Regions from separate parts of the Streptomyces sp. NPDC048277 genome, predicted to be linked through region 1. Evidence: riboswitches for the same ligand, from Rfam matches in the RefSeq annotation. Region 1 holds a riboswitch; the other holds the start of a gene.

Region 1 (9,456 bases):
CCCGAGGACCCTACCGGTGCCCTCCCGGTGCTTGGCGGCCGCCCCGGACATGCACCAACCTGTCCTCTGCGGCGCACCGAGGAGCGGTGGCCGGAGGGCGAGGGGTGAGAGCGTGGACGCACGCGGGGAGACGGCCGTCGCGGTGACCGGCGGCAGCGGATTCGTCGGCAGCCATCTGGTACGGCGGCTGCTGGAGCGGGGGTACCGGGTCCACGCCACCGTCCGCAGAGCCGCCGACGCGGCCAAGGTCCGGCCCCTGTGGGAGCTCCAGGAGGCATTCCCCGGGCAACTCACCCTGTTCGAGGCCGACCTGCTCAAGGAGGGCTCCTTCGACGAGGCGTTCCGCGGCTGCGCGACCGTCTTCCACGTGGCCTCGCCGTTCCTGATGCCCGAGCGGATCGAGGACGGCCAACGGGACATGGTGGACCCGGCGTTGCTCGGCACCCGCAACGTGCTCGGCAGCGTGGGGCGCACCCCCGAGATCGAGACCCTGGTCTTCACCTCCACCGTGGGCGCGATCTTCGGCGACTACGCCGACGTCCGCGAGATGGCCGGCCAACTGCTCACGGAGAAGTACTTCAACACCAGCAGCACGGTGGCGAACAACCCCTACCACTACGCCAAGACGGTCGCCGAACGCGCCGCCTGGGACGCCGAGGCCGCCCAGGACCGCTGGCGCATGGTCTCGATCAACCCCGGCCTGATCCTCGGCCCCTCCCTCACGCCCGCCTCCGAGTCCGGCAGCCTGTTCCTGCTGGACGAGCTGTTCAAGGGCTACTTCTGCTACGGCGCCCCGGACTTCAGCTTCACCACCGCGGACGTCCGCGACGTGGCCGACGCGCACATCGCGGCGGCGGAGAACCCGGCGGCCGGGGGCCGGTACATCGTGGCCAACGAGACGATGACGTCCTTCCACGACATGTCCCGCATCATCCGCACCCGGCACCCCCGTGACCTGCGCCTGCCGCGCACCGCGCTCCCGCACTGGCCGGTACGGATCCTGGGCCCCCACTTCGGCCTGACCCAGGACTACATACAGAAGCACCTCGGCATCCGCTTCCGCGTCGACAACAGCCGCAGCGTCAACGAACTGGGCCTCGCCTACCGGCCGATCGAGGAGACCCTCCTGGACCACCACGAGAGCTGGCGCACGCGGCGGCGGAGGGCCTGAGGCGGGGCTGACCTCGACGGCCGGAGGGCCGGACGGCCCGGACGGGCTACGCGGGGCGGACCACCCGGTGGATCGCCGACTCCCCGGCGTTGTAGATCGACTCCTCGCGGATGAGCGCCCCCGGGTTCGACGCGTGGACCATCTGGCCGCCGCCCGCGTAGATCCCGACGTGGCTGTCGTTGTCGAAGAAGAAGATCAGGTCACCCGGCTCGATGGCGGCCAGCGTCATCGGGGTGCCGGCGAAGGTCTGCTCCGCCGCGGTGCGCGGCAGCCAGACACCTGCGGCGCGCCAGGCGGCCTGGGTCAGGCTGGAGCAGTCGTACGACTCCGGCCCGGTCGCCCCCCAGACACACGGCCGCCCGATCTGCGCCCGCGCGAACGCCAGCGCCTTCATGGCCTTCCCAGGCTCGGGCGCGGCGCCCGGCTGGAGGAGGGCGCCGGGGTCGGTGAAGGTGCCGGGGGCGAAGGAGCCGGTGGCGTAGCCGGGAACGGCCATGGGGGGAAGCGGAGCCGCGGTGACCGGGGGCGCGGTGGGGAGCGGCGTGGTGGCGGCCGGGGGTGCGGCGACGGGCATCGGAGCCGGGGCGGCGGGGGGTGCGGCGACGGGCATCGCGGCGGGAGCGGGGGCCATGGTGGCGGCGGCCATGGCTGCGGGGGCGAAAGCCGCGGGGGCAAAGGCCATGTCGTCCACGGGCATCGCCGCGGGGGCGGGGGCCATGGTGCCCGCGGCCATGGCCGCGGGGGTGGGGGCGGGGGCCATGGGCATGGCGGCCATCGTCATGGGGCTCATGGGTTCCGCAGCCATGGGGGCGGCGTACGCGGTGGTGGTGGGCTGCGGCCCGGCGGGATAGGCGTTCGGGGCGGCGGCGGGAGGCGCTGCGGGGAAGCCGCCGCCGGTGGCCTGCGCCATGGGGGCCATCGGGGCCATGGGAGCCATGGGCGTGGCAGCGGGGGCTGCCATGGCGTACGTGCCGGTGGCGTAGACAGGCTCGGCGGGGGCGGGCGCAGGGGCCGGGGCCGGAGCTGCGGCGGCATAGGTGGCGGCCGGGGGCGCTGCGGTGTAGGCGGCGGACGCGCCCGGAGTCATGACCCGGAAGGAGCCGGTGTCCATCGGGTTCTGCGCGGGGAGAACGGCGGTGGCGGCGGCAGCGTCGGCCGCGAAGGTACCGGAGCCCGGGTCCGGTATGGGGGTGTAGGCGGTGGACGCACCGGGGGTCATCACCCGGAACGAGCCGGTGTCCGCCGGGTTCGGGGTGGGGGCGCCGCGCGTCTCCATGGGGGGCACGGTCGGGAAGCTGCCCGTGCTGCCCGGGCTCATCACTCGGTAGGTACCGGTGTCCGCCGGGGACGCGGCCTGAGGGGCGGCGGCCGCGCCCGGGCTCATCACCCGGAACGTGCCCGTGTCGGCCGGGGACGCGGCCTGAGGGGCGGCGGAGGCGCCGGGGGTCATCACCCGGAACCCGCCGGTGTCCGCCGGGGACGGGGCAGGAGCGGCGCCCGCGCTGCCCGGGGTCATCACCCGGAACCCACCGGTATCTGCCGGGTTCGGGGTGGGGGCGGTGTTCGTGTCCATGGGGGGCACGGTCGGGAAGCTGCCCGTGCTGCCGGGGGTCATCACGCGGAAGGAACCCGTGTCCGCGGCGGTCACCGTCGGGAACGCGGCCGTGCCGGTGGGGGCGTTGCCCCGGAAGGAGCCGCTGTCGGTGCGCTGGGCCGGGATGCCGACGGCGGGCGCCTGCCACTGCTGCGCCGGAGCCGGAGCCGGAGCCGGAGCCTGGGCCTCGGGCGTGGGCCAGGGGCTCTGCGCCGCGGGGGCGGGCTGTGCGGCCGGAGCGGGCTGCGCGGCGGGGGCCGTTTCGAGCGCCGCGATCGCCCGCTGCCCGGTGCGCTGGGACAGCACCTCACGCGCCTTGGCGATCTTGAGCTGGCTCTTGGTCTTGGACGTGCCCGGTGCGTGCCGCTGCGGCACGGAGGCGGGCGGGGCCTTGGGCTCCGTCGCCGGGGCCGTGGGCAGCGCCGTGCTGGGACCCGCCGTCAGTTCCAGCTTCGGGCGCTCCGCCGGCAGCTCGCGGACGACCTCGATGTCGCTCTGCGCGGACGACCCCGCGGGCAGCGCCAGACGGGACGGGCCGGAGTCCTCCAACTGGCTGAGCAGGTCGGCGGCCATGGCGCTGACGGGCCGACGCGGGGCCGAACGATCGGGCATCCGGTCGGACGGCAGCGCGGCCGGAACGCTCGGCCCCAGCTTCGTACGCGCCCCCTCGAACCACTCCCGGGCGATGTTGTCGAGGCCCGGGTCGTCACGACGCTGCCGCTTGAACAGCGGAACACCGCGGGAGCGCGAACCCCCGCTCATCGCACGTGTCGCGTTGTAGTTCCCGGTGGCGTTCTCGGCCTGGTCGTAGAGGTTGTTGATCCGCTGCCGAACCTCGTCACGGCTCTCGGACGCCATGGGGGTCGTGCTCCTTCCGTACTCCGCCTACCGGGTTAGCTGTCGGGTTCGGGCGTCGAATCCGGAAGGTATGCCCTACGGCCTTGCCTCGGGGGGCAGTTGGCCGATTCACCCCAGTGCGTCGGTTGGGTCCCCGGCTCCGGATCGCCCTCCAGGGCCCGGACTCGGCGGAGGCCGCGCGGCCCGGCGGGATTCGCCGGGGGGAGCCGAGCGGCTTGGACGTCAACTTAGCCAACTTGTGTCACTCGTGTGAAGGTTGAAGTGCGTAATGTCCGATACGTATTTGTGATGTTCGTCGTACTGTTCGGAACTCGACCGTGAGGGACGGCATTTCGCGCGATGATCGATCGCCCCCGTGCAATCGCCGCTCCAGCAGCGCTTCTCCCGGTGTCCGGGTCGGAACTCCTCGCCAACTCCCCGTCTCCTTGTCGGCGCCCGTGTCGATCGGTGTGACGCGCCTTCCGATGTGAGCACTCCGTTGTCAGTCGATTACTTGATGGAGTCGCTTCCTGTGAGGTCGCCGTGAATTCGTGGGTCTGTTGAACACGGCGGTGTCGCGGGCCGTATGGGGCGGGGGATTTCCATGCCCGGCCGCCCACGACCACGCAGGGGTACGACCGTGAGTAGGACCTTGAGACGCAACAGGCGCAGACGTCCGACCGGTGCACGGCGCGCGACCTTCGCGGCGGTGGCACTCATGCTCGGAGGGGGAGGACTGGTCGCGGTGAACGTCTACGCCTCGGCCACCGAAGGGGGATCGGACCAGCAGCCCTGGCCGAGTGCCCAGGTGCTCTCCGCGCCCACGGTCTACTGCCCCGACGTCGGCAGCAAGTTGACGGCCGTGCCCGACGCGGCCCGGCCCGACGTCGACCGTGAACTCGCCCAGCTGGACCAGCAGATCGCGGCCGCCTACCAGCAACTCAAGGAATCTGCCCAGTCCGTCCAGCAGGACCCCGGGTTCGCCGACCAGGCGATCATGAACCCGCTGAAGGAGAAGCGGTCCGCGACGCTCCAGCGCATCGCCGACGCCATCGGCCGCGAGGGCGACCGCCCCCAGGGCCTCGACGACCTCGCGGCCTGCACCCTGCACTCCTCGAACCAGGGCGGCGAGCAGTCGGCGGCACCCCAGGGCGGCGCCACGCCGAGTCAGGGCAGTGCCGCGCCGAGCCAGGGCACCGGCGCCGGCGGCCAGGGCGGCAACGGACCCGTCGCCGCCGACTACGCCGACATCACCTCCGTCCAGCCGAATGTCGCGACCCCGGCCGAGCAGTCCGGCGGCTCCACCGGCAGCTTCAGCTCCAGCTGTGGTGTGAACGCGAACGGCCTGTTCAACTCGGACAACGTGATCGTCGCGCCCGGTGTCTCCAACGGGGCCCACCACTTCCACGACTATGTCGGCAACCAGTCCAACAACGCCTTCGCCAGTGACCAGGACCTCGCGAACGCCGACACGAGCTGCACGGACCGGGGCGACAAGTCGTCGTACTTCTGGCCCGTGCTGCGGCTGCAGAACGGCAAGCAGGAGCGGGACGCCGGCAAGCCGGGCGGCGGTACCGAGGGCAACGCCGGCCAGATCGTCACGGCCAAGCAGGTCACGCTGACCTTCGAGGGCAACCCGCGCTCCCAGGTGACCGAGATGCCGCGGCTGCTGCGCATCATCACCGGCGACGCCAAGGCCTTCGTCAACGGCCCGGCCAACGCCAACGCCTCCTGGAGCTGCACCGGTTTCGAGGACCGGCAGCTGAAGGACAAATACCCGCTGTGTCCCGCGGGCAGTGACGTCGTGCGGACCTTCAGGTTCCAGAGCTGCTGGGACGGACGGAACATCGACAGCGCCAACCACCGTACGCATGTGGCCTTCGCCGCCCCCGACGGCAGCTGCCCGGCCGGCTTCCGGGCGATCCCGCAGCTGGTGCAGCGCCTCGTCTACGCCGTGGACGCGCCGAGTCTGCAGGACGGCGGTCGTACGGTCCCGCTGTTCGCGGTGGACTCGTTCCCCGAGCAACTGCACAAGCCGGTCACCGACCACGGCGACTTCATCAACGTCTTCGACGAGAGCCTGATGCGGGAGATGGTCGACTGCATCAACTCCGGCCGGACCTGCGGGGCCGGGGCCGCCGAGCAGCCGCCGTCGCAGAGCGCCGAGCCGGACCCGACGGAGACGGCGAGCCCGGTCACCCCGCCGAGCGACACGGCGAGCCCGCCCGACGACACCGCGACCCCGCCGGGCGAGGGCACGGACACCCCGCCGGCCGACGACACGGCGAGCCCGGTCGCCCCGCCTGCGGAGACCGGGAGCGCCCAGCCGTCCGAGCCCCCGGCCGAGACACCGCCGTCGGAGGCGGCCCCCGGCGCCACGGTCACCGGGCTGCCGGAGCTCTACGTGAGTTCGTCGCCCAAGAAGTCGTCGGCCGCCACGTCATCGGCCGCCACGTCGTCGGACGGTGACGTCGGCCGGCCCACCCGGCGCCCCGAGACCCGGACGCCGACCAGTACCGCCGTGGCCGCCCCGGTCGGCCAGGAGACAACCCCGTCCACGGCACCCCAGACGGAACCCCAGACCCAGCCCCAGGCCCAGGGCGGTCTCGCCGCAACCGGTGCCCACCTCTGGCCGGGCGTCATCGGCGCGCTGCTGCTGGCGTCCGGGTTCGTGCTCCTGTGGCGCACCCGGCGGGCCTCGGCCTGACCCCTCTCACGCCGCGCGCAGCGTGTCCTGGGCGAGCTCGAACGCGGGGAGCATCTCGTCGTGCTCCTCGCTGTCGAGCCCGCCCAGGTGCAGGACGACGGGGCCGTGAGGGGTGACCACGGCCAGGGCGGACTCCTTCTTGGTCTCGCCGAGGAGCTCGACGGTGTGGACGTAGTCGACCCGCACCCCGGAGAGCCCGCCCGACCTGAAGGTCCGGTACTCCGCCCGACCGGTGCCGTCCTCGGCGGCCACGAACGCCCGGAGCACCGCGCGGGCGTCACCGCTGCCCGGCTTTCCGGTCGACACCCGCAGGAACCCGACGGCCCCGGCGGGCTTGGCGTCGAGCTCGCAGACGAGCGTCACCGGGCCCTGGCGCAGCAGGCCGTCCGCGGTGTCGCCGTCCGTGCCGCCCGACGCGACGGCGCCGAGGCCGTCGACGGCCGCCGCCTCCCAGCCCTTGGCGATACCGAACGTGACCGGCAGCGCACACGCCGAACCGGCGGCGCCGACCGTGCCCGCTCTCTCGGCCGCCCCGCTCGACCCGTGCCCCGACACCGTGACGTCGGTCGAGCGCGGCGACACATTGCATCCGGTCAGCAGTCCCGCCAGCAGCGCGAGCCACGCCGCTCTCCTCGGTACGGTCACTGTCCTGTGCCTCCCCCTGGTTGACTGACCAGCACATTACTGAACCGTAACCTGACGACTGCTACCGCTGGTAACGCATGACTCGTTACCGTCGAGTAAACGGAACACGCGCCGCACATGTGCCGCACACGCCCCGCCGGCCGCTCCGGGGACGTCCCCGCTCCACCTCCCACGTCCAGCACGTCCAGGAGGTTCCCCATGCCCGTACGCATCCGTCTGCTGGCCACCGCCGTCGCCGCCGTCGCCTGCCTCAGCGTCCAGACGCTGCAGGCCACGGTCTCCCGGGCGGAGGTCTCCCGGGGCGTCACCATCCCCACCTTCTACGACCCGCCGGCCACCCTGCCCACGGCCGACGGCACCCTCATCCGCACCGAACCCCTCCCGCTGGCCCTGAGCCTGCCGACCCTGCCGGGACCGCTGCCCGGCAGCGCGACCCGGCTGATGTACAAGTCCACCGACTCGGCGGGCGAACCGGTCGCGGTCACCGGCGCCTACATCGAGCCGACCGCCCCCTGGCTCGGCCCCGGTGCCCGCCCGCTGGTCGCCCTCGCCCCCGGGACCATGGGCCAGGGCGACCAGTGCGCCGCCTCCATGGGCCTGGAGTACCCGCTGCTCCTCAACGGCGAGACGGTGTCGGTCGGTTACGAGGACCTGTCGGTCTACCGGCTGCTCGCCGAGGGCGTCGCGGTCGTCGTCACCGACTACGTCGGCCTCGGCGCGACCGACCGACTGCACACCTACGTCAACCGGCTCGACGGCGCCCACGCCGTCCTGGACGCCGTGCGCGCGGCCCGGAGCCTGCCCGGCGCCTCGGTCACCACCGCCTCGCGCGTGGGCCTGTTCGGCTACAGCCAGGGCGGCGGCGCCACCGCCGCGGCCGCCGAGCTCCAGCCCGCCTACGCCCCGGACGTCACCCTCTCCGGCAGTTACGCCGGGGCACCGCCCGCCGACCTCACCGCCGTCACCGCGGCCATCGACGGCAGTGACCTCGCCGGCGCCCTCGGCTGGGCGGTGAACGGCTTCGTCCAGGCCGACCCGGCGCTCCGGCCGATCCTCGACGCCCACCTCGGCGCGGCGGGCCGGGCCGCCCTCGCCGACCTGTCGACGATGTGCGTCGCCGACGCGATCCTCGCCTACGGCTCCACCCACAGCACCGCCTGGACCAGCGACGGCAGCTCCCTCTCCGACGTCGTCGGCGAGGAGCCGGCCCTCCAGGCCTTCCTGGACGACCAGCGCATCGGTACGACGGCACCCGCGAGCCCGGTCCGGCTGGCGACCGGCGTCAGCGACGACCTCGTCCCGCACGCCCAGGCCCGGCAGCTCGCCGTCGACTGGTGCGGCAAGGGCGCGAACGTCACCTACGTGCCGGTCGTCCTGCCGGACGCGGGCCGCGCCCTGCTGAACCATCTCGATCCCCTGCTCGCCGACCAGGGTGACGCCGTCGCCTGGCTCACCGCCCGGCTGTCCGGCGTACCGGCCGTCTCCAACTGCTGGACCATGCCCGCACAGCCCTGACCACCGGCCCGCCGGCGGTTGCCGTCGGCGGGCACCGCACGGCAGGGTGCCGGTGTGCCTACCTTGCTGATCGTGCATCACACCCCCTCGCCGAACTGCCAGGCCATGTTCGAGGCCGTCGTCTCCGGGGCGACCACCCCGGAGATCGAGGGGGTGCGGGTGGTGCGCCGGGCGGCCCTGTCCGCCACCGCCTCCGACGTGCTCGCGGCCGACGGATACCTCCTCGGCACCCCGGCCAACCTCGGCTATCTCTCCGGCGCCCTCAAGCATTTCTTCGACCAGATCTACTATCCCTGCCTGGACGAGACACGCGGCCGCCCCTTCGGCGCCTTCGTCCACGGCGGCAACGACGTCACCGGCGCCCTGCGCGCGCTGGACGCCATCACCACCGGCCTCGGCTGGCGCCGCGCGGCCGAGCCGGTCACGGTGACCGGCGAGCCGGCGAAGCCGGACCTGGAGGCGTGCTGGGAACTGGGGGCGACCGTCGCCGCCGGACTCACCGACGGCGACTGAGCGGCCGCCGGCGGCCGACTGATCCTGGCGGAGAGGTGCCGTACCGGTGGACGCGTGTCACCCGAATGGACGAAGGTGCGGGCGGCGGATGCAGGGCAGACGATGGGACGAGGCCATGTCGTCGATCCGAGGGAGCGTCGGATGGCAGCGCACCGCCGTGCCTCCGGGCCGCCCACGACGGAACTGCTGCGCGAGTGCGCCCACGATGTGGTGGACGTCGCCGAGGGCATCCGCGAGGTCTCCGCACGGACCAGCTCCGTCCTGTTCGCCCCGGCGCTGACGGGTTCCGCACACCGCCGCCCGCGCACCGGGTTCGCCGCCCGCTGGGCGCTGCTGCGGGCGCTGACCAACAGGCAGGGGCTCGGCGGTGCGGCGATCGTGGCGCCGGACGGGGTGGGCCGTCTGCTCGGCGCGGCCGGGGAGGCGCTGGGCCGGGAGAGCCTGGCCGCGCTGGTGGCGGTCACCTCGCTGCGG
Region 2 (9,456 bases), on a different contig from region 1:
GGTCGACGTGCATGAGCTGGCCGCGCCAGGTGTCGGAGTCCACGCCGTAGCGGTGCCCGGCGCCGTCCAGCTCGGCGTAGTACGTGTACACCAGGGAGCGGTCGGCGGCGGCGAGTTGCTCCGCCGCGAGGTCCATGCGCTCCTCGCCGGTCAGCCGCCCGTGGAACGTTCCGCCGCTGAGCGCGACCTTGGTGAGCGGGGTGTGCTCGAAGTGCGGGGAGGACACCTGGGCGGAGTGCACCCCGGCGTCCTGGGCGAGCTGGAAGACGGTGGGGTACGGCTGCCAGGCGGCCGGGTCGGTCCACGGCTGCCAGCGCAGCTGGTTCATCAGCTCCCGGGTGGCCGGGTTGCGGACCGTGTAGCCGGGCAGGCCGTGCGCGCCGGGCGGCAGTCCGGTGCCGACGGAGGCGAGGGAGGTCGCCGTGGTCGCCGGGTAGCCGGCGGTGATCGGCCGTCCCGTGCCGCCGCGCGAGCTGCCGAGCAGCGAGGTCAGGAAGGGCGCCTCGTCGGGGTGGGCCTTGATCTGCTCCCAGCCCAGCCCGTCGATCAGGAAGACGCAGTTGCGATCGGCGGCCGTCAGTTCCGTGATCGACGCGGTCATTCCGGGCACGGCCATGCCGGCGGCCAGGGTGGGCAGCAGGTCGGCGAGGGAGCCGCTGCCGTACTCGGGCAGCGGCACGGTACCGAGGTCGAGGGGTTCCGGATGGTCCCAGGCGACGTACGCCATCAGCGTGCGACGTCCGCGGTCGCCTCGGAGATGGCCTGCGCGAAGGCGAGCGCCTGGCGCACCGTCTCCGGGCCGTCCCCCGCCTCGCTGACGCGCAGGCTGAGGTCGTCGGCCGTCGAGCTGCCCGTGTAGCCGTGGTCGGCCTCGCAGTTGGGGTCGCCGCAGGCGGCGGGCTCCAGGTCGATCCGGGAGACGGCACCCCAGCCGATGGTCAGCACGATCTCGCGGGGCAGGGTGCCCGGCGTGTACTGCTCCGGGTTGGCGACGACCCGGCTGACCACGACCGACGAGATCCGGCCGATCTTGACCGACTCCGTCGAGGTGGTGGCGTACGGCGTCGGGGAGGTGCTGTCGGCGGCCTGCTCGTCGGTGTGGCTGACGATGAAACGGTTGCCGGTGAGGACGAGCACGGTCACATGCCGCCGCACCTCGTTCTGGTCGAACGTCGTCTCCTGGTGGACCAGGTACGACCGGATCGGCTCACCGCCTACGGCAGCCTCCACCGCCTCGGCCACGAGGGCCGGGTAGTAGCCGCTGCGCTCGATCGCGACGCGCAGCCCCTGGGTCGTCGTACTGGTCTTGGCCATGGCGTCCATCCTAATCCGTGGGCAGGGGGACCCGGGCCAGTCCCGGGCCCCCGCCTCGAACGCCGTCGCCCGGAGCGGGCCTTCGTCTCAGTACGCGGGCAGGGTCCGGGGGCCCAGGTCGTCGCGGGCCGGCGGTGGCGCGAGCCGGACGGTGGCGCCGAGGACGCTCACGCCCTTCCGGGCGACCACGACCGGTTCCAGAGTGACCGCGACCACCTCGGGATGGTCGTCGACCAGCCGGGAGACGCGCAGCAGCAGCTCCTCCAGAGCGGGCGTGTCGACGGGGGCGGCGCCGCGCCAGCCGAACAGCAGGGGCGCGGTGCGGATCGACCGCAGCAGCGAGGTCGCGTCCCGGTCGGTGACCGGAACCAGCCGGTGGGCCATGTCTCCGAGCAGCTGGGAGGCGGCCCCGGCCAGCCCGAACGACAGCACCGCGCCGGCCGCCGGGTCGATCACGGCCCGTACGACGGTGTCGACGCCCCGGGGTGCCATCCGCTGCACCACGGGGCGCAGCTCCTCCGGCGGCCCGAACAGTTCGGTCAACTCGGCGTACGCCCGGCGCAGTTGCTCCTCGTCGGCCAGGTCGAGGCGTACGCCGCCCAGGTCGGCGCGGTGGCGCAGGTGCGGGGCGGTGGCCTTGAGGGCGACGGGGTAGCCGAGATCACGGGCGGCGGCGACGGCAACGTCGGGGGTGGGGGCGGGCAGCGCGCGGTGCACGTCCATGCCGTACTTGCCGAGCAGCGCGCAGGTCTCCTCGACGCCGATGGTGAGCCCCTCCCCCCGCGCCAGCAGCCCGCCGATCAGCTCGGCGGCCCCCTTCTCGTCGATGTCCTCGTACTCGGGCACCTTCCCGGGCTCGGCGGCCTCCCGCCGCCACTGCGCATACTTCACGGCTTCGGCAAGGGCACGCACGGCACGCTCGGCGGCGGGGTAGGCGGGGATGAGGCGAGAGTACGAATGACCGACCGCGGTCGGCGTCGACTGTCCGGCCACCGCAGTGGGCGTCGGCTGCCCCGCCACCGCGGTGGGCAGGCGTTCCGCAGGGCGATGGGGGTCCCCCCGCTCGAGCGAAGCCGAGAGTGGGGGAGGGTGGGCACCGCCACCGGCGCCGGGTGCCATGGCACTCGCCGAAGGTGCGGTACGGCCCGCGGCCGACAACGCTTCCGCAAGCCCCCCGAGCTCCACGTGCACCACAAGAACCGGTTTGCCCGGAACGCCCTCCGCCGCCGACCGCAGCGCCTCCGCCAGCTCCGCGTCCCCGACCGACCCCTCCCCGATCGCCGGTATGGCCGTCACGATCACCGCGTCGTAGGAATCGTCCGCCAGCGCCGCCGCGAGCGCCCCGTGGAACTCGTCCGCCGTCGCCCCCGTCGTCAGATCCAGCGGCGGCGAGGGCCGCAGGCCCTCCGCGAGGCACCGGTCGTACGTCAGCAGCCCCAGCGACTCCGAGTTCCCGAGGATCGCCACACGCGGCCCCGCCGGCAGCGGCTGCCGCGCGAGCAGCAGCCCCGCGTCGACCAGCTCGGTGATCGTGTCGACGCGGATCACCCCGGCCTGCCGCAGCAGCGCGGACACCGTGGCGTGCGGCAGCCGCGTCGCCCGTACCGCGTGCCCCTGCGGCGCCGATCCCGCGCCCTGCACCACGACCAGGGGCTTGGCCGCCGCCGTCCGCCGCGCGAGGCGCGTGAACTTGCGCGGGTTGCCGATGGACTCCAGGTACATGAGGACGACGTCCGTCTCGGGGTCGTCGTACCAGTACTGGAGGACGTCGTTGCCGGACACGTCCGCGCGGTTGCCGGACGACACGAAGGTCGACACCCCCGTGACCCCCGTGACTCCCCCGCCCCGCCGGTGCAGCCGGGACAGCAGGGCGATCCCGATGGCGCCGGACTGGGCGAACAGACCGATGCGGCCGGGGCGGGGCATCTCCGGCGCGAGGGACGCGTTCAGCCGGACGCCGGCCGCGGTGTTGATGATCCCGAAGGCGTTCGGCCCGATGATCCGCATGCCGTACGTGCGCGCGTGCCGGACGAGCTCGCGCTGGCGTTCGCGGCCGTCAGGGCCGCTCTCCGCGTACCCGGAGGCGAGGACGACCAGCCCCTGGACACCGTGCTCGCCGCAGTCGGTCACGACCGCGGGGACGTGTTCGGCGGGGACGGCGACCACGGCGAGGTCGACCGGCCCGCCGATGTCCCGCACGGAGCGGTGCGCCGGCACCCCGTCGACCTCCTTGAGGTCCTCCCCGAAGGCCTGGTTCACGGCGTACAGCCGGCCGGTGAATCCGGCGTCCCGGAGGTTGCCGAGGACGCTGCGGCCGACCCCGCCGGGCGCGCGGCCGACGCCGATCACGGCCACGGATCCGGGCGTCAGCAGCCGTCGTACCGAACGGGCCTCCGCGCGCTGCTCCCGCGCGCGCTGGACCGCGAGGGAGCGGTCCGTGGGCTCCAGGTCGAACTCCAGGCGGACGACGCCGTCCTCGAAGCTGCGCTGCTGGGTGTAGCCGGCGTCCATGAAGACCTTGATCATCTTGCTGTTCGCGGGCAGCACCTCGGCGGCGAAGCGGCGGATCCCGCGCTCGCGCGCGACGGCCGCGATGTGCTCCAGGAGGGCGGAGGCGACGCCCCGGCCCTGATGGGCGTCCTGGACGAGGAAGGCGACCTCGGCCTCGTCGGCGGGCGCGGAGGCGGGCATGCCGTCGGTGCCAATGCGGTCATAGCGTACGGTTGCGATGAACTCGCCGCCGATGGTGGCCGCGAGTCCCACCCTGTCCACAAAGTCGTGGTGCGTGAAGCGGTGGACGTCCTTGGCGGAGAGCCTGGGGTACGGCGCGAAGAAGCGGTAGTACTTCGACTCGTCCGAGACCTGCTCGTAGAAGCTGACCAGGCGGTCGGCGTCGTCGACGGTGATGGGCCGGACGCGCGCGGTGCCGCCGTCGCGCAGTACCACGTCCGCCTCCCAGTGGGACGGGTACTCGTGCCGGTCCTGCGGGTCCGCCGGGGTCTGCATGGGCCCCAGAGTACGGCTCGCGTACGACAACGGCGCGAGGCAGTCTGTGGAGGACGGAAGCCGGACCGAGGCCGCGGCCCGGCAACACACCCGGAGGGGACCCATGTCCGCTCCGGGGATGCTTCACGATATGGGAAACTGGTCTAGACAACCCTGAAAACCGAAGGGCAGCATCACATGGCTGAGCGCCGCGTCAACGTCGGCTGGGCCGAGGGCCTCCACGCCCGCCCCGCTTCCATCTTCGTCCGAGCCGCCACGGCCGCAGGCGTCCCGGTGACGATCGCCAAGGCCGGGGGCAACCCCGTCAACGCGGCTTCCATGCTGGCTGTCCTGGGTCTGGGCGCCCAGGGCGGCGAGGAGATCGTCCTCGCCTCCGACGCCGAGGGCGCGGACGCTGCCCTCGACCGCCTGGCCAAGCTCGTCGCCGAGGGTCTCGAGGAACTCCCCGAGACCGTCTGAGCGCACCGGCGCCCGCACGACCGAGGCCGCGTCACCCCTCCGGGGGTCGGCGCGGCCTCGCCGTTTCCCGCATCGGCCGTCGGCCATCGGCTTCCGGGACTCTCCGGGCCGACGCGCGTGCCGCGTTTTTCCGACGGCCACCCATGGCTTTACCGCAGCCGCGCACCAGACCGCACGAAATCCCCGCATCCGACTCCGCGAAGACCCGCCGCCCGCCTTTGCAACGCGTTTGCGGCGGGCACACCCCGGACGCGCAACCGCCAATTCCCGGCGCGCGTGAATTCGGGCAGCAGAAATACCGCTCCACCGAATAACACCTCTTTGTATACGGCGCGCGTGTTAATGCCGCAGGCCCGACATGTTTACGGGGTGTTGCGAAGTCCTCACACCGTTCGCCCGGTCCGTACCGCCGGAGAAGCGCAGCCGGTGCACGGCCGTCGAGCGCTCGGTGTGCAGCGCGGTGATCGCCCGCGCGCGCTCGCCGTCGCCGCGCGTGACCGCGTCCACGATGGCGCCGTGCTCGGCCCAGGAGTCCACGGGACTGGCGGGCGCCTCGACGGTGTACATCCAGGCGATCTTGTGCCGCAGCTGGGTGAGCGTCGAGGTCAGGGCATGGCTGCCGGAGGCCTGGGCGAGCGTCTCGTGGAACCAGCCGCCCAGCGAGCGCAGATCCTCGCTGTTGCCCCTCCTGGCCCGTTCCTGGCCCAGCCGGACGAGCCCGCGCAGCACCTTGAGGTGGGCCTCGGTGCGGCGCTGGGCGGCCCGGGCGGCGCCGAGCGGCTCCAGGAGCATCCGCATCTCCAGCAGGTCGGCGGCCTCCTGCTCGGTCGGCTCGGCGACGCACGCGCCCGCGTGCCGACGCGTCACCACGAACCCCTCGGCCTCCAGGGTGCGCAGGGCCTCGCGGACGGGGACGCGCGAGACGCCGTAGCGGCGGGCCAGGAGTTCCTCGGTGAGCCGGCTGCCGCGCTCGTAGACACCCGCGACGATGTCGTCCCGGATCGCCGTGCATACCGAGTGCGCCGGAATACGCATGTCCGACCTCCGCCTTAATCCCCGTGAAACGCCGCCCAGTGGCGTCCCGTTCCGTGACTCTATTGCAATGGGCGGGAATTTCCGACGGCGGGCCGGAATCCAGGGATATATTTTGGACACCGGGGGCACGAAAACGGCGAAAGCCCCGGCTCGGAGGCCGGGGCTTCGAAGGATCTCGCGGTGCTCACACCATCCGCGTCAGACGTTCACGCCGTGCTTGCGGAGGTAGGCGACCGGGTCGACGTCGGAGCCGTACTCCGCCGTGGTCCGGGCCTCGAAGTGGAGGTGCGGGCCGGTCGTGTTGCCGGTCGCGCCGGAGAGGCCGATCTGCTGGCCCGGGGTGACCTTCTGGCCCACCGAGACGCCGATGGACGACAGGTGGCCGTACTGGGTGTACATGCCGTCGGCCATCTTGATGACGATCTCGTTGCCGTACGCCCCGCCCCAGCCGGTGGAGACGACCGTGCCGGTGCCGACGGCGTGTACGACCGTGCCGCTGGCGGCGTGGAAGTCGATGCCGGTGTGGGTGCCGGAGGACCACAGGGAGCCGCCGGTCTTGTAGCCGGTGGAGACGTACGAGTCGGAGATCGGCGCCACGAAGGCGTTGAGACGCTTGCGCTCGGCCTCACGGGCGGCGCGTGCCTTGGCCTCGCGCTCCTTCGCGACCGCTGCCGCGGCCTTCTTGCGGGCGGCCTCCTCGGCCGCCTTGCGCTCGGCGGCGGCCTGCTGGGCCGCGGCCTGGGCGTCGATCTGCTCGGCGACCGTGTCGCTGACCGTGATGACCGGGGTGAGACCGGTCTGCTCCACGGAGTTCTCGGCGGCGAGTGCCGGAGCGGCGGAGACGGTGCCGATGACACCGGTGGTGGTGAGGGCCGCGATACCGGCGGCCTGCGCGGTGGTGCGCTTCACCCGGCCGGGACGACGGTGCTTCCCGGAGGCGCACATGAACGCCATGTAGAGGCTGGTCCTTTCCTTCCCTCTCGCCTACCGGGTTAGCTGACGGGTTCGGAGCAGGAAGGTCTCCTACAGGCCCCCTCGCGACACGCGCGGGCGCCCGATTCACCCCAGGGACTGCGATGGGTCCCCGGCTCCCCTGGCTCGCGCCGTACGGGGACTCGGCGATGGCTGTCCGGTGCCGCGGGCGCGGCGCACTGCCTGACGGACAGCCTGGGAGAACCTACGAGGGCGTGCTTTCAATGCCCAAACGGATCGCGGTTTTTGTAGCGCATCCCACAGGGCAGAAAGGCAACCTCCGCCCCAATTCGGACATTCGAGAGCCCTGGTGGCCGACGGCCACCAGGGCTCCGCACACGCGCGTGGAGCCGCGTGTACCTACAGGGGGCTACTCCGCCGCGACGACCGTGACTTCGCCGATCCCGAGGGCCTCGACGGGCTCCTTGATCTGCGCCGCGTCACCGACGAGGACGGTCACCAGGCGGTCCACCGGGAAGGCGTTCACGACCGCCGCGGTGGCCTCCACCGTGCCCGTATTGGCGAGTTGCCGGTAGAGCGTGGCCTGGAAGTCGTCGGGCAGGTGCTGCTCGACCTGGTCGGCCAGGGTGCCGGCGACGGCCGCCGCCGTCTCGTACTTGAGCGGCGCCACGCCGACGAGGTTCTGCACGGCGACATCGCGCTCGGCGTCCGTGAGGCCCTCGGCGGCGAGCGTGCGCAGCACCGTCCACAGGTCCAGCAGGGCGGGGCCGGTGTTCGGGGTGTCCACGGAACCGCTGATGGCGAGCATCGAGGCGCCGGTGCCGTCGGGGGCGGACCGCAGGACCTGCCCGAAGGAGCGGACGCCGTAGGTGTAGCCCTTCTCCTCGCGCAGGACCCTGTCCAGGCGGGAGGTGAGGGTGCCGCCCAGGCAGTAGGTGCCGAGCACCTGGGCCGGCCAGACGCGGTCGTGCCGGTCTGGGCCGACGCGGCCGATGAGGAGCTGCGTCTGGACGGCTCCGGGACGGTCCACGATGACGACACGGCCGGTGTCGTCGGCGCTGACCGGCGGGACCGGCCGGGGCTGCGCGGTGGAGCCGCTCCAGGCGCCCAGGGTCTCGCCGAGCAGTTCGTCCAGGTCGATGCCGGTCAGGTCGCCGACGACGACCGCGGTGCCCGTGGCCGGGCGTACGTGCCGGTCGTAGAAGGCGCGTACGGCGGCCGCGTCGATCTTCTCGACCGTGTCCTCGGTGCCCTGGCGCGGCCGGGACATCCGCACGGTCGCCGGGAACAGCTGCCTGTAGAGCTCCTTGGCGGCCCGGCGGCTGGGGTTGGCCAGCTCGTGCGGGATCTCGTCGAGGCGGTTGCGGACCAGCCGCTCGACCTCGCTGTCGGCGAACGCGGGCGCCCTGAGGGCGTCGGACAGCAGTCCGAGGCCCTTGGCGAGGCGGGAGGCCGGGACCTCCAGGCTGATGCGGACACCGGGGTGGTCGGCGTGCGCGTCGAGGGTGGCGCCGGCCCGCTCCAGCTCGGCGGCGAACTCCTCGGCGGAGTGCTTGTCGGTGCCCTCGGAGAAGGCGCGCGCCATGATGGTGGCGACGCCGTCGAGGCCCGCCGGTTCGGCGTCCAGGGGTGCGTCCAGGAGCACCTCCACGGCGACGACCTGCTGGCCGGGGCGGTGGCAGCGCAGCACGGTCAGGCCGTTGTCCAGCGTGCCGCGCTCGGGGGCCGGGAAGGCCCAGGGCCTGGCGTCGCCCGGCTGCGGCTGCGGATGGAAGTCCATGGTGGCGAGTTCGGTCACTTGGCCGTCTCCTCGTTCTCGTTGCCGGCCTCTACGGTCGCTTCCTGTTCCGGGTCCTCACCGCGCCCCGCCTCCTGGGTGTGCTCCGCGGACTCCGCGGACAGCGGCTCGTAGACGAGCACCGCGCGGTTGTCGGGGCGCAGTCGGGCCTTGGCGACCTCCTGGACCTCCTCCGGGGTGACCGTCAGGACGCGCTGGACGGCGGTCAGGGCGAGCTGCGGGTCACCGAACAGGACGGCGAAGCGGCACAGTTCGTCCGCGCGGCCCGAGACGGTGCCCAGCCGGTCCAGCCACTCGCGCTCCAACTGGGCCTGGGCGCGCTCCATCTCCTCGGGCGTGGGACCCTCCGCGGCGAACCGGGCGAGCTCCTCGTCGATGGCGGTCTCGATGACCGGCACCTCGACGTCACCGGAGGTCTTCACGTCCAGCCAGCCCAGGGAGGGCGCCCCGGCGAGCCGCAGCAGGCCGAACCCGGCCGCGACGGCCGTACGGTCGCGCCGTACGAGGCGGTTGTAGAGGCGGGAGGACTCGCCGCCGCCGAGCACGGTGAGGGCCAGGTCGGCCGCGTCGGACGCGCGCGTGCCGTCCTCGGGAAGCCGGTAGGCGGCCATCAGCGCCCGCGCGGGGACCTCTTCCACCACGACCTCGCGCAGCTGCTCGCCCATGGTCTCGGGCAGCGAGCCGTCGCGCGGGGTGGGCTTGCCGTCGTGCGCCGGGATGGAGCCGAAGTACTTCTCGACCCAGGCCAGCGTCTGCTGCGGGTCGATGTCGCCGACGATCGACAGGACGGCGTTGTTGGGCGCGTAGTAGGTCCGGAAGAACGCGCGGGCGTCCTCCAGGGTGGCCGCGTCCAGGTCGGCCATCGAGCCGATCGGCGTGTGGTGGTAGGGGTGGCCCTCCGGGTAGGCGAG

What was found. Region 1 has a riboswitch for cyclic di-AMP ahead of AB0D85_RS15610 (C40 family peptidase). Riboswitches for the same ligand answer to the same signal wherever they lie in the genome.
Positions count from the first base shown of each region.
Region 2: another riboswitch for cyclic di-AMP. It lies ahead of AB0D85_RS31135 (M23 family metallopeptidase); the one in region 1 lies ahead of AB0D85_RS15610 (C40 family peptidase).

Region 1 is NZ_JBEZLQ010000006.1:77,146-86,601, forward strand. Features, by position in the region: gene AB0D85_RS15605 (NAD-dependent epimerase/dehydratase family protein) at 113-1,171, shown strand; gene AB0D85_RS15610 (C40 family peptidase) at 1,218-3,623, opposite strand; cyclic di-AMP (ydaO/yuaA leader) riboswitch at 3,632-3,803, opposite strand; gene AB0D85_RS15615 (DUF1996 domain-containing protein) at 4,321-6,309, shown strand; gene AB0D85_RS15620 (lipoprotein) at 6,316-6,954, opposite strand; gene AB0D85_RS15625 (lipase family protein) at 7,153-8,469, shown strand; gene AB0D85_RS15630 (NAD(P)H-dependent oxidoreductase) at 8,524-8,982, shown strand; gene AB0D85_RS15635 (hypothetical protein) at 9,124-9,456, shown strand, end outside.
Region 2 is NZ_JBEZLQ010000016.1:84,918-94,373, forward strand. Features, by position in the region: gene AB0D85_RS31110 (nucleotide pyrophosphatase/phosphodiesterase family protein) at 1-727, opposite strand, end outside; gene AB0D85_RS31115 (DUF5998 family protein) at 727-1,314, opposite strand; gene AB0D85_RS31120 (GNAT family N-acetyltransferase) at 1,402-4,320, opposite strand; gene AB0D85_RS31125 (HPr family phosphocarrier protein) at 4,498-4,779, shown strand; gene AB0D85_RS31130 (GntR family transcriptional regulator) at 5,119-5,814, opposite strand; gene AB0D85_RS31135 (M23 family metallopeptidase) at 6,013-6,768, opposite strand; cyclic di-AMP (ydaO/yuaA leader) riboswitch at 6,781-6,945, opposite strand; gene AB0D85_RS31140 (pitrilysin family protein) at 7,157-8,545, opposite strand; gene AB0D85_RS31145 (pitrilysin family protein) at 8,542-9,456, opposite strand, start outside.